DNA from 3 places in the Streptomyces sp. CA-294286 genome. Region 3 is predicted to be linked to each of the others. Evidence: riboswitches for the same ligand, from Rfam matches in the RefSeq annotation. Region 3 holds a riboswitch; each other region holds the start of a gene.
What was found. A riboswitch is a leader RNA that binds a small molecule or an ion and turns the genes downstream of it on or off. The one in region 3 is predicted to bind cobalamin.

Region 1: it holds a riboswitch for cobalamin, as region 3 does, so the genes downstream of both, metE (5-methyltetrahydropteroyltriglutamate--homocysteine S-methyltransferase) here and ACQPZG_RS11795 (ribonucleoside-diphosphate reductase subunit alpha) in region 3, are expected to answer to the same signal.
Region 2: it holds a riboswitch for cobalamin, as region 3 does, so the genes downstream of both, ACQPZG_RS26690 (cobalamin biosynthesis protein) here and ACQPZG_RS11795 (ribonucleoside-diphosphate reductase subunit alpha) in region 3, are expected to answer to the same signal.

What each region holds. Positions count from the first base shown of each region.
Region 1 is NZ_CP192005.1:5,759,146-5,763,443, forward strand. Features, by position in the region: gene ACQPZG_RS30180 (MFS transporter) at 1-436, opposite strand, end outside; gene ACQPZG_RS30185 (N-acetyltransferase family protein) at 587-1,078, shown strand; gene ACQPZG_RS30190 (hypothetical protein) at 1,170-1,376, opposite strand; gene ACQPZG_RS30195 (hypothetical protein) at 1,478-1,969, opposite strand; cobalamin riboswitch at 2,141-2,369, shown strand; gene metE (5-methyltetrahydropteroyltriglutamate--homocysteine S-methyltransferase) at 2,585-4,298, shown strand, end outside.
Region 2 is NZ_CP192005.1:4,980,000-4,984,297, forward strand. Features, by position in the region: gene ACQPZG_RS26685 (cobyric acid synthase) at 1-800, opposite strand, end outside; gene ACQPZG_RS26690 (cobalamin biosynthesis protein) at 797-1,837, opposite strand; cobalamin riboswitch at 1,873-2,020, opposite strand; gene ACQPZG_RS26695 (hypothetical protein) at 2,118-2,339, opposite strand; gene ACQPZG_RS26700 (anion permease) at 2,352-3,623, opposite strand; gene ACQPZG_RS26705 (class II aldolase/adducin family protein) at 3,929-4,298, shown strand, end outside.
Region 3 is NZ_CP192005.1:1,631,009-1,635,306, reverse strand. Features, by position in the region: gene ACQPZG_RS11795 (ribonucleoside-diphosphate reductase subunit alpha) at 1-1,523, opposite strand, end outside; cobalamin riboswitch at 1,673-1,796, opposite strand; gene ACQPZG_RS11790 (GNAT family N-acetyltransferase) at 1,918-2,436, opposite strand; gene ACQPZG_RS11785 (YbdD/YjiX family protein) at 2,525-2,728, opposite strand; gene ACQPZG_RS11780 (carbon starvation CstA family protein) at 2,725-4,298, opposite strand, start outside.

The sequences.
Region 1 (4,298 bases), 4.1 Mb from region 3:
GCGTGGACGGCATGATCGCCGCACCGCCGACTCCGAGCAGCGCACGGGCCGCGATCACGTGCCACGCCTCGGTGGAGAGCACCGCGAGCAGCGAGGCCAGCGCGAAGAGGACGAAACCGGTCAGCAGCATCCTCTTACGGCCCAGCCGGTCGCCCAGCGCTCCCGCCGTGACCAGCAGCCCGGACAGGGCCAGCGCGTACACGTCGATGATCCACAGCTGCTCGACGGAACCAGGTTGGAGGTCGGAGACCAGGGACGGGAACGCGACGTTGAGGATCGTGGTGTCCATCGCGATCAGCAGCAGGCTGCCCGAGAGGATCGCCAGCACGACCCACCGTCGCGGATCGAGACCGGAGCCGAGCCGCCCGGGATCCGGCCGGGATTCCGCGTGCGGGGCGGTGGACCCGGCGTCGGGCCGGGCGGCGGGGGAGGACATGGCGCTTCCATTCGAGACAGAGGTGACGTTGTTGAGACGCTACTGTCTCACAGTGCCTGTCGGTGTCTCAAGGTCGTTTCCCGATGACCGCACGACGGGCGAAGAAAAAACGCCTGGCGGCAGGCGGGTGCCGGACCGCACCATGTCCTGATGCTGATCAGAGAAGCCACCGCCGACGACTGGGCCGCGATCTGGCCCTTCTTCCACAAGATCACCGCGGCCGGGGACACCTTCACCTTCCCCACCGACCTCGACCGGGACGCGGGGCGCGGCTGGTGGATGCTCAACGCGCCGAACCGCACGGTCGTCGCCGTCGACGAAGCGACCGGCACGGTCCTCGGCACCGCCAAGATGAACAACAACCAGCACGGGAACGGCGCCCACGTCGCCAGCGCCAGCTACATGGTCGACCCCCGGCACGGCGGCCGCGGCGTCGGCCGTGCCCTCGTCGAACACACCCTCGACTGGGCGCGCGACAAGAAATTCCGCGCGATGCAGTTCAACGCCGTCGCCGCGACCAACACCCATGCCGTACGCCTCTACGAACGCCTCGGGTTCCGCATCGTCGGCACCGTTCCGGAGGCCTTCCACCACCCGGTACAGGGGTACGTCGCACTGCACGTCATGCACCGACCGCTGTGAGCGGCCCGGCGGCCGTGCCGCGGCTCGCGCGGTGAGGCGAGCGGGAGGGCCGGGCGGGCCGTGACGGCGCGTCCGGCCCTCCCGCCGTGGCTCAGCTCCCGCGGTGACCGTCGTCGGGGCCGGGCCGGTGCGTCTCCCGGTCACCGCCGCGGGAGCGGGTCACGGCGCGCTCCCGCCGGTCGGAGTCCGGGGCGGGGCGGGCGGCCTCGCGCGGCTTCCCGCGCGGGACCGGCTCCGCGGAGCGGGCGGCTTCGGCGCGGATCATCGCGTTCAGGGCGAGGAAGGGGTCGATGGGCATGGTGGGAACATCCTTCGCGGTACGGAAAGGCCCTGCGCGCACCGGGGCGGGCAGGCGGACGCGGTGCACCGGCGGACACGGGCGCGCCGGTACGGGGCCCTTCAGCAGCGCAGGACCGCGCAGCGCACGACGTACGGGGCGGGGCCCCGGGCCGGTGCGGTACCGGCGGGCGCCCCGGTCCGCGGGAGGTGCACCGGGCGGACCCCGACGACGACGGCGGGCGGACGGTGCCGCGGCCAGGACGGAACCACCGTGGGACGACGAGCACTGCCCGCCTGCGGCCGGAGTTCGGTGTCGACGGACCCGTCCGGCACCGCTTCGCCCTCACCGGCCGCACCGGGAAGCCCGGCGGCCCCGTGGAGCCCGGCCGTCCCGGGGAACCCCGCCGCCCCGGAGGAACCCGCGGATCCGAGTGCTCCGACCTGCTCCGACACGCCGGACGAGGACGACCCGCTCACGGCCTCCGCGTCGGCGGAACCGCCCGCGCCGCCCCCCGACGGCAGCGCGAGCACGGCGGCGCACGCCAGCAGCGCGACGAGCGCACGCCACGGGCTCGTCCTTCGACGGAGTCGGGGGCGGAGTGCGGCGGACATGGGGCACAGGTGCCCCGGCCGGGCGGCGGTGCGGCCCGACGGGAGGACAATTCGCCCGGTCGGGGTAGGCCGGATGGCGGAGGGCGGGCCTACCGTCGGTAGCGCGGGGAGGAACTGCCGTACGCCGACGAGCGGTTGTCCACCAAGGGGGTGAACCGCACGCACGAGGGGTTAGGGTGGCGTCGCAGCTGGTTCGCTCCGTCCGCCAGGCGGAAGCGTCGCAAGAGGGAACCCGGTGGAAATCCGGGACTGCCCCGCAGCGGTGAGTGGGAACGAAAGCCGTCATACGCACTGGGCCAGTACGAAGGGGCCCGGGAAGCGGCGGCCGGTAGGTGTCCGGGAGGCAACAGGCCCCGGCGTGCCCGCGAGTCCGAAGACCTGCCACTGCCCGTGCGCCCATCCGTGCGTACGGCGATCTCGGCGGCCTCGTGGGAGGGCCGGTGGGAAGCAGGCGGACGTTCGCGCGCACACCAGTCGTACGCGCTGCTCCGTGGCCTCCGCGCCTGCTCCGGCCTCCTCGCACGCGTCGCCCGGGATCACCCGCGACTCGCGAAGGAGAGTTCCGTGGCAGACCCCGACGCCACCCCCACCCCCACCCCCACCCCCACCCCCACCGTGCCGCAGCCCCTCCGGGCCACCCTGCACGGCTACCCCAGGCAAGGCCCCCGACGTGAACTCAAGAAGGCCACCGAGGCCTACTGGGCGGGCCGCTCCGGCGCCGACGAACTGCGGGCCGTCGCCGCGAACCTGCGCCGGGACGTCTGGCGGGAGCTGGCGGCAGCCGGAATCGACGAAGTCCCGGTCGGCGACTTCTCGTTGTACGACCACGTGCTGGACACCGCCGTCACGCTCGGGGCGATCCCCGGGCGGCACCGCCGCGCCTGCGCCGACGACCCGCTCGACGGGTACTTCGCCATGGCCCGCGGCACCGCGGAGGCCGCCCCGCTCGAAATGACCAAGTGGTTCGACACCAACTACCACTACCTGGTGCCCGAGTTGGGCCCCGGTTCGGTCTTCGCCGCCGACTCGTCCCGGCTGGTCGAAGAGGTGCGCGAAGCCCTCTCGCTCGGCGTCGGCGAGGTCCGGCCCGTGCTCGTCGGGCCGGTCACCTTCCTGCTGCTCGCCAAACCCGCCCCGGGCATCGACAACGGCTTCGATCCGCTGACCCTCGTCGACCGGCTGCTGCCCGTGTACGCCGAGATCCTCGCCGATCTCCGCGCCGCCGGGGCGAGCTGGGTGCAGCTCGACGAGCCCGCCCTCGTACAGGACCAGCCGCCGGCCGTGCTGAACGCCGTCGCCCGCGTCTACCGCGACCTCGGCGCTCTCGCCGACCGGCCGCGGCTGCTCGTCGCCTCGTACTTCGACCGGCTCGGCGACGCGCTGCCCGTCCTCGCGCAGAGCCCCGTCGAAGGGCTGGCGCTGGACTTCACCGGACCCGCGGCGGCCAACCTCGACGCACTGGCCGCCGTCGGCGGACTGCCCGGCAAACGGCTCGTCGCCGGCGTCGTCGACGGACGCAACGTGTGGATCAACGACCTCTCCCGGTCGCTCGCCACCCTGGCCACCCTCCTGGGCCTCGCCGACCGGGTCGACGTCGCCCCTTCGTGCTCGCTGCTGCACGTGCCGCTCGACGCGGGAGACGAGCAGGACCTCGCGCCGGAGGTCTCCGGGTGGCTCGCGTTCGCCCGGCAGAAGACCGACGAGGTCGTCGCCCTGGCCCGCGCCCTGCGCGAGGGGACCGACACCATCGAAGCGCGGCTCGACGCCAACCGGGCGGCGTTGCGCGCCCGCACCGCCTCCGCCCTCGCCCGTGACCCCGCGGTCCGCGCCCGGACCGCCGCCGTGACCGCGGCCGACGCGCACCGTGACCTGCCGTACGCCGCACGCGCGCCTCTCCAGCAGGCCGCGCTGGGACTGCCGAAGCTGCCGACGACCACCATCGGCTCCTTCCCGCAGACCGACGAACTGCGCTCCGCACGCGCCGCGCTGCGGACGGGAAGGATCGACGCCGAGACGTACGACGCCCGGATCGCCGCCGAGATCCGCGAGGTGATCTCCTTCCAGGAGAAGGCGGGCCTCGACGTCCTGGTGCATGGCGAGCCCGAACGCAACGACATGGTCCAGTACTTCGCCGAACGCCTCGACGGCTACCTCGCCACCCGGCACGGCTGGGTCCAGTCGTACGGCACCCGTTACGTCCGGCCCCCGATCCTGGCCGGGGACGTCTCCCGGCCCGCGCCGATGACCGTGCCGTGGACCTCGTACGCCCAGTCCCTCACCGACAGGCCGGTCAAGGGCATGCTGACCGGCCCCGTCACCATGCTGGCCT
Region 2 (4,298 bases), 3.3 Mb from region 3:
GCGACCACGGACTCCCGCACCGCACCGCGCATCGAGACCCGCAGTCCGTCCTCCTCGTCGATGCCGAGCCCGTGTGCGTACGGGAGCACGCCGTAGGTCCGGCGCCCGGTGAGGTCCTCCAGCATCCGCAGGCCCGGCTCCAGCAACGACACGTCGCCCCGGAACTTGTTCACCAGGTAGCCGGCGATCAGCCGCTGGTCCTCCTCGGCCAGCAGGGCCGTCGTGCCGAAGAACGACGCGAAGACGCCGCCCCGGTCGATGTCCCCGACCACCACCACGGGAAAGTCTGCGGCGCGGGCGATGCCCATGTTCACGATGTCGGTGCGCCGGAGGTTGATCTCCGCCGGGCTGCCCGCGCCCTCGCAGATCACCGCGTCGTACTGGCTCCTCAGCTCGGCCAGGCACTCGGTCACCGTGCCGAGCAGCGCCTCCCGGTGCCCGCCCTGCACGCCCTCGCCGTACTTCCTGCCGCCCGCCGTCCCGAAGAAGCCGCGCGCGCTCATCTCGCCCACCGGCTTGCCCAGCAGCACCACCTGGCTGGAGCGGTCGCTGCCCGGCTTCAGCAGTACGGGGTTCATCAGCGCGGTCGGCTCGACCCGCGCCGCCTGCGCCTGCATGGCCTGCGCGCGCCCGATCTCCGCGCCCTCGCGCGTGACGAACGAGTTCAGCGACATGTTCTGCGCCTTGAACGGGGCGACCTTCACGCCCTGCCGCACCAGCCACCGGCAGATCCCCGCCGTGACGACGCTCTTGCCCGCGTCCGAGGTGGTCCCCGCGACCAGCAGTCCGCCGCCGCTCATGCGCTGTGCCCCTTGTCCCCGTGTCCGGCCCGCACGTACGAAACCGCCAGCCGCCCGGCCGCGCACGCGGCCAGCGCCAGCACACCCACCCGACGCGACAGCCGCACCGCACGCTCGATGTCCGGTACGGCGACGGCGCGGCCGGCCGCGCCGTTGAGCACCGCCCGGTGCTCGACCCGGCCCGCGTACGACAGCGTCCCGCCCAGCCGCACACCCAGCGCCCCCGCGAACGACGCCTCGACCGGGCCCGCGTTGGGGCTCGGGTGCGCCGCGGCATCGGCGCGCCAGGCCCGCACGGCACCCCGCGGGTCGTCCCCGGCGAGCACCGCGAGCGCCGCCGTCAGCCGTGCGCCCGGCCAGCCGGCCACGTCGTCGAGCCGGGCCGAGGCCCAGCCGTACCGGCGGTATCGCGCCGACTTGTGCCCGACCATCGCGTCCAGCGTGTTCACCGCCCGGAACGCGACCAGGCCGGGGACGCCGCCGAGCGCGCCCCACACCAGTGCGCCGACCACCGCGTCCGACGTGTTCTCGGCGACGGACTCGACCACCGCCCGCGCCATCTGCTGCCCGTCCAGGGAGTGCGGGTCGCGCCCGCACAGGTGGGGCAGGCGCTCGCGCGCGGTCTCCAGGTCGCCCGCCGCGAGGGCCCCGCCGATCGCCCGCGCCTCGCGCCCCAGCGACGTGCCGCCGACGACGGACCACGTCACCGCGGCGGTCAGTGCGACCGAAGCGGCGGGGGAGCGTCGTACGGCCCGTGCGGCGACGGCCGCCGCACCGGCGCCGCCGCCCGCGCACACCAGGGTGTGCAGTGCGCCCCACGCCCGGTGGTCGTGCCACAGCACGCGTTCCACGGCGCCCGCGGCACGGCCGAAGGCGGCGACGGGGTGCCCGCGGCGCGGATCACCGAACAGGAGGTCCGCGAGCATCCCGGCGGCGGCGCCGTACGCGAAGAGGCGGGCGTCGGCGAAGGCAGGGGCGCCTCCCGTGCCGGAAACCGGGCAGGGGGCGGCTGAACTGCGGGTTCCGCAGCCGGGCATGGCTGTGTGTCCTCACTCAGGGTCCGCGCCCTGGTTCGACGTGACGAGCGGCTGGGAGTTCCTGGCTTCCGTACGGCTCGTGCGAGCCGCCCGGTGACAGTGGCGGGACCGCGCCGGATTCGCACCGGCTTCCTCTCCATGCCGCCGTATTGGCTCCGGCAGTCCACCACGCCCCGCGAACGCCCGTCAACCTGGGGTTGACCTGCGGCGGGCGAGAACCCGGGGGCGCACGCAGAACCGCCCCGCGCACGGGGCGCGGGGCGGTTCGAAGGAACGGGTGTCAGACGACGATCAGGTAGATCCCGTACGCCACGGCCGCCGCGCACAGCGCGAAGCAGGCGTACGCGCCGGTGCGGGCCACGGTCGCGGAACCGCCGGACGCGGCGGCCGCGGTCTGCTTGGAGAGGCCGACGATGCCGAGGGTGAACAGACCCACCAGAGCCACGGTGGCCACGAGGCTGACGCCGAAGACGGTGCCCAGAGCTGCCCAGTCGATGTTCATGTGTGCGCTTCCTTAGACCGAGGCGGCCGGGCGGGACGCCTCGGTGGGGGAGTGGAGGGTGGCCTTTATGTCACCGGTGACCATGTGCGTGGCCTCGTGCGGGAGCACGCCCGCCGGGGGCGGGGAGACCGAGGCGACGGCCGCGGAGACGACGCCGGCGTTCTCGCCGGCCGGAGCGTCCAGGTCGTCGGCGGTGACGTTGGTGTGGTCGACCGGCTTGCGGCGCGACAGGAGCCAGATCACGGCCGACCCGACGACCAGCAGGATCGCGACGGCGGTGACGCCCCACGTGCCCTGACCGGTGAGGAACTCGGCGGCGGCGGCGATCGCACCCGCGGCCGGGAGGGTCAGGCCCCAGGCGACGAACATCCGGGTCGCGGTCGACCAGCGGACCACGCCGCCCTTGGGGCCGAGGCCGGCGCCCATCACGGAGCCGGAGCAGACCTGGGTGGTGGAGAGGGAGAAACCGAGGTGCGAGGAGGCCAGGATGACCGTCGCGGCGCTGGTCTGGGCGGCGAAGCCCTGCGGCGGCCGGAGGTCGGTGAGGCCCTTGCCCATGGTGCGGATGATGCGCCAGCCGCCGAGGTAGGTGCCGAGCGCGATGGCCACACCGGCCGAGACGATGACCCACATGGGCGGGTTGGAGCCGGGGACCAGGACGTTGCCGGTGACCAGGGCGAGGGTGATGACACCCATCGTCTTCTGCGCGTCGTTGGTGCCGTGCGCGAGCGAGACGAGACCGGCCGAGGCGATCTGGCCCGCCCGGTACCCCTTGGCGGTGGCCTTCTCGTCGGTCCTGCTCGCCAGCTTGAAGGTGAGCTTCGTGGCGAGGTACGCGGCGATGCCCGCGACGATCGGGGCGGCGATGGCGGGCAGCAGCACCTTGGTGATGACGACGCTGCCGTTGACGCCGGAGGCGCCGACCGACATCAGAGTGGCACCGATGAGGCCGCCGAAGAGTGCGTGGGAGGAACTGGACGGCAGGCCGATCAGCCAGGTCAACAGGTTCCACAGGATCGCGCCGACGAGCGCTGCGAAGATCACTTCCGTCGTGATGCCGCTCTCGTTGATGAGCCCTCCGGAAATCGTCTTGGCGACTTCGACGGAGAGGAAAGCACCTACGAGGTTCAGCACGGCGGACATGGCCACCGCCGTCTTGGGCTTGAGTGCGCCGGTCGAGATGGTGGTGGCCATCGCGTTGGCAGTGTCGTGGAAACCGTTCGTGAAGTCGAACACGAGAGCGGTCACGATCACGATTCCGAGAAGGAGCGTGATGTGTTCCATTTACCCAGGCAATCGTTTGAGGTCAGTGGCGCGTTGAACGTAGGCAACCTGAGTGAACGGAAGATGAACTGGGCAGGGCGCTGCGGTGACCCGAAACGCCGTGTCGCCGTTCCGTTTTCCACCGGAACGGCGGAGCCCCAAGGGCTGACCGGCGCGTCGACGTCGCGCGGGGCCCCTCGACCGCCCGGACGACCCGTCGAGGAGATCCTCGTCACCCGGAAGCGGGTCCCGGTCGCCGCCCGCCCCTGCGCACACCTTCCGTACGCCACTGCCGTACCGGCGCCCCGGCTGGCAGGATGCCGCCCATGACGAACAAGGCGACGGCTGCGACGGCTGCGACGGACGGGACAGGCGGGGCCACCGCGGTGCCCCGGGCCTGGCGGGAACTTCTGGCCACCGCCCGCCGATCGGTGGCCGACGGCCTGGTCGTCGGCACCTCCGGAAACGTCTCCGTCCGCCTCGGCGACCTCGTGCTGCTCACCCCGAGCGGCGTCCCCTACGACCGGCTCGGCCCCGACGACGCCGTGGGCGTCGACCTCGACGGCCGCCAAGTCCTCGGCGCCCTCGCACCGACCAGCGAACTCCCCCTGCACCTGTCCGTCTACCGGGCCACCGACGCGCGCGCGATCGTGCACACCCACGCCGTGCACGCCACCGCCGTCTCCACCCTCGTCG
Region 3 (4,298 bases):
ACCGGCCGCCAGCGGGAGTTGGAGTTCCCGGCCTGCTCGGTCGGGTAGAAGTTGATGTCCACGACGCGGTCGAGGAAGGTCACGGCGGTGCGGACGGTCTCGTCCAGGCGGTCCCAGTCGATGTCGCCGCTGTCCAGGACGAAGGCGCCCATGTTGACGGAGCCGAGGTTGCAGACCGCGGTCTCGCTGTCGTCGGTGACTTCGAGGATCTCCGTGCAGAGGTTGGAGGAGTGGACCGTGTGGCCGGGCTCCGCCGTCTGGTTGGCGGTGCGGTTGGAGGCGTCCTTGAAGGTCATCCAGCCGTTGCCGGTCTGCGCGAGGGTGCGCATCATGCGGCCGTACAGCTCCCGGGCGGACATGGACTTCTTGGCGAGACCCGCGGCCTCCGCCTTGCGGTATGCCGCGTCGAACTCCGCGCCCCACAGGTCCACCAGCTCGGGGACGTCGGAGGGGGAGAACAGCGACCACTGGCCGTCCTGGTCCACGCGGCGCATGAACTCGTCCGGGATCCAGTGCGCGAGGTTCAGGTTGTGGGTGCGGCGGGCGTCTTCGCCGGTGTTGTCGCGGAGCTCCAGGAACTCCTCGATGTCCGCGTGCCAGGTCTCCAGGTAGACGGCCGCGGCGCCCTTGCGCCGGCCGCCCTGGTTCACGGCCGCGACCGAGGCGTCCAGGGTCTTCAGGAACGGCACGATGCCGTTGGAGTGCCCGTTGGTGCCGCGGATCAGGGAGCCCCGGGCGCGGATGCGGGAGTACGAGAGACCGATGCCGCCGGCGTGCTTGGAGAGGCGTGCGACCTGGTGGTAGCGGTCGTAGATCGAGTCCAGCTCGTCCAGCGGGGAGTCGAGGAGGTAGCAGGACGACATCTGCGGGTGGCGGGTGCCGGAGTTGAAGAGCGTCGGCGAGGACGGGAGGTAGTCCAGGCGGCTCATCAGGCGGTACAGGGAGGCGACTTCGGCGACCGCGCGGTCGCTGTCGTCCGCGGCGAGGCCGGCGGCCACGCGCAGCATGAAGTGCTGCGGGGTCTCGATGACCTGGCGGGTGATCGGGTGGCGCAGCAGGTAGCGGCTGTAGACCGTGCGCAGGCCGAAGTACTCGAAGCGGTCGTCGCCGTCGAGGTCGATCAGTTCGTCCAGCGTGGCCGCGTGCCGTGCCACGAAGTCGGCCGTGCGGTCCGCGATGAGCCCTTCGCGGTGGCCGACGGCGACGGACTCGGAGAAGCAGCCCACGCCCTGCGTGGCGGCCTCGTCCCGGATCGTGCGGGCGAGCAGGCGGGCGGCCAGGCGGGAGTACGCGGGGTCCTCGGAGATGAGCCCCGCCGCGCCCTCGGTGGCCAGCTCCCGCAGCTCGGCGGCGTCCGAGCGCGCGTTGCGGCCCCGCAGGGCGGCGGCGGCGACCCGGCCGGGGTCGGTGTCGGGAAGGTCGGCGGTCAGGTCGGTGAGGGTGCGCAGCAGCGCGGTCCCGGGGGCGTCCTGAACTGCGTCCTGTACCTCGGTGCTGGCCGGGTCGACTGGCGCGATGGTCACGTGGGGGCTCTCCCTCGCTCGGCGCGGGGCCTTGCGGCAGGGGGGAGCGGGGGCGCGCGGGCACACGGCACCCCGGAACGAGGGCACGCGCCGCCTGGCGTCCACCGGCCCAACCGCGAGGCCCGGACGTATCGGTATCCGGTTCGGTCGAGCCGGATGAGCTGTCGGCAGGTCGTCGGACTTGGCGGTACGCAAATGCGCACATGACACACCGTTGCGGGACAGTTCCGGATTCGCACCGGATTCCCCTGCGGCGACAGCGAGCACGAGCATACATGTGGTGGGTCCTCGTTGGAGAACCCCCCACATCTAGTGTCGCGTGTCGTTTCGGCCGGGGCCCGGGGGTTGCCCTTGGGGCAGGGCAGGGCGCCGGTGGAAGCGGTCCTGAAGGGGTCTACAGGGGCCGCTCGTAGGTCAGCAGGGTCAGTCCGGGAACGGGGTCCCAGTCCCTTTCCGGGGTGCGCAGGAAGCCGAGCCGCTCGTAGATGCGGTGTGCTCCGAGCATCGTCGGCTGGGTGGACATCACCAGTCGTACGACGTCCTGCTCGGCTCGGGCTCGGGCGATGCAGGAGCGTACGAGGGCCTCGCCCGCGCCCCGGCCGCGTCCCCGGTGGGCGACGGCGAGCATGCGGAACTCGGCCTCGCCGGGGACGGCGATGTCCTGGAGGGGGCTGCCCTGGGGTGCGTAGGTGACTGTGCCGAGGGGCTTGCCGTCGGCGTCGGCGGCCACGAGGAGCTGCGCGTGGGCGGCGCGGAAGGCGGCGTCGCGCAGGACGGTCAGGTACGGGTCCCGCTCACCGCCGCCGAGGAGGCCGTCGTCGAGGTAGGCGCGGGCGGTGATCTCGCCGACCTCGTCGTACTCGTGGGGTTCGGCGGGCCTGAGGGTGAGGTCCTTCGCGGTGCACACAGTCATGGGGGCAGTGTGCAACGGCGACGGCCCGGCGCCCCACCCCGTTTCGAGGGGCGGAACACCGGGCCGCACGGGTGCTTGCGCACTGTGCTCAGCAGCAGCGGAAGCCCTGCCTGGGGTCGCCCTCGCGGGCGTCGGTACGGCTGCGCTCGAAGGCGCGGCGGGTCATCACGGGTGCGTGGGGGTCGTGGGTCCGGGCGTGGGCGACGTAGTGGTCGTACGCCGCTTCGCCGGTCAGCTCCCGTACGTACCAGCGGAGCCGGGCGAGCCGGTGGCGGAGCGCCGCGGTCTTCACACCCGCTCCTCGGTCCTGCGGGCGCCGCCCTCCGGGCCGAGGCCGGCCGCCGCGAGCTCGGCCTTCTCCTCCTTGGTGGCGATGAGGGAGGCGGGGGCGACGAACGTGGACTCGACGTACGGGGTTTCGCTGACCTTGATGCTCTCCGGGTGGCGGATCGCCTTGACGCAGGCGCGGCCGGACTCGAAGAGGACCACCACGATGAGGACGGCGAACAGGACGGACAGGACGCCGTCCACGGTGGAGTTGGTGACGATGGTCTCCATCTGCTCGCGGTTCTTGGCCAGTTTGAACGAGGGGAGTCCCTTGTCGAGGGCGTCCTGGTACTCGGCGCGCTGGGTGAAGAAGCCCACCCGCGGGTCGGCGGAGAAGATCTTCTGCCAGCTTGCGGTGAGGGTGACCGCGACGTCCCACAGGAGCGGAACGCCCGTCACCCAGGCCCACTTGAGGCGGCCGGACTTGATGAGCAGGGTGGTGCAGACCGCGAGGGCGACGGCGGCGAGCAGCTGGTTGGCGATGCCGAACAGGGGGAAGAGCTGGTTGATGCCGCCGAGCGGGTCGTGCACGCCGACCCACAGGAAGTAGCCCCAGGCCAGGACGACGATGGCGCTGGCGATCCAGACGCCGGGCTTCCAGCTGACGTTCTTGAAGGGCTTGTAGACGTTGCCCAGCATGTCCTGGAGCATGAACCGGCCCACGCGCGTGCCCGCGTCGAGCGTCGTCAGGATGAACAGCGCCTCGAACATGATCGCGAAGTGGTACCAGAAGGCCTTCATCGCGGCCCCGCCGAAGGCCGCGGAGAAGATCTCCGCCATGCCCAGTGCGAACGTCGGCGCGCCGCCGGTGCGGTGCAGCAGGCTCTGTTCCTCGACGTCCTTGGCGGCTTGCGCCAACTGTTCGGGGGTGATGGAGAACCCGAGGTTGCCGACGGCGGTGGAGGCCGCCTGGACGGTGTCGCCCACGACGCCCATCGGGGAGTTGACGGCGAAGTACAGGCCGGGATCGATGATGCAGGCCGCGATCAGCGCCATGATCGCCACGAACGACTCGACCAGCATGGAGCCGTAGCCGATCGTCCGGATCTGCGTCTCCTTCTGGATCATCTTCGGGGTGGTGCCCGAGGAGATCAGCGCGTGGAAGCCGGAGAGCGCGCCGCAGGCGATGGTGATGAAGACGAACGGGAAGAGCGAACCGGCGAAGACGGGACCGGTGCCGCTGGAGGCGAACTCGGTGATGCCGGCCATCTTGAGGTTCGGCAGCGCGATGAGGACGCCGACGGCGAGCAGGGTGACGGTGCCGATCTTCATGAACGTCGACAGGTAGTCGCGCGGGGCGAGCAGCAGCCATACGGGCAGGACGGACGCCAGGAAGCCGTAGACGACCATCCAGATGACCAGCGTGCCCGGTTCCAGGGTGAAGGTGCTCGCCCACGACGACTCGGCGACCCAGCCGCCCGCGACGATCGCCAGCAGCAGCAGCGCGACGCCGATGAGCGAGACCTCGCTGACCCGGCCGGGGCGCAGGATGCGCAGGTACAGGCCCATGAAGAGGGCGATCGGGATGGTCATGC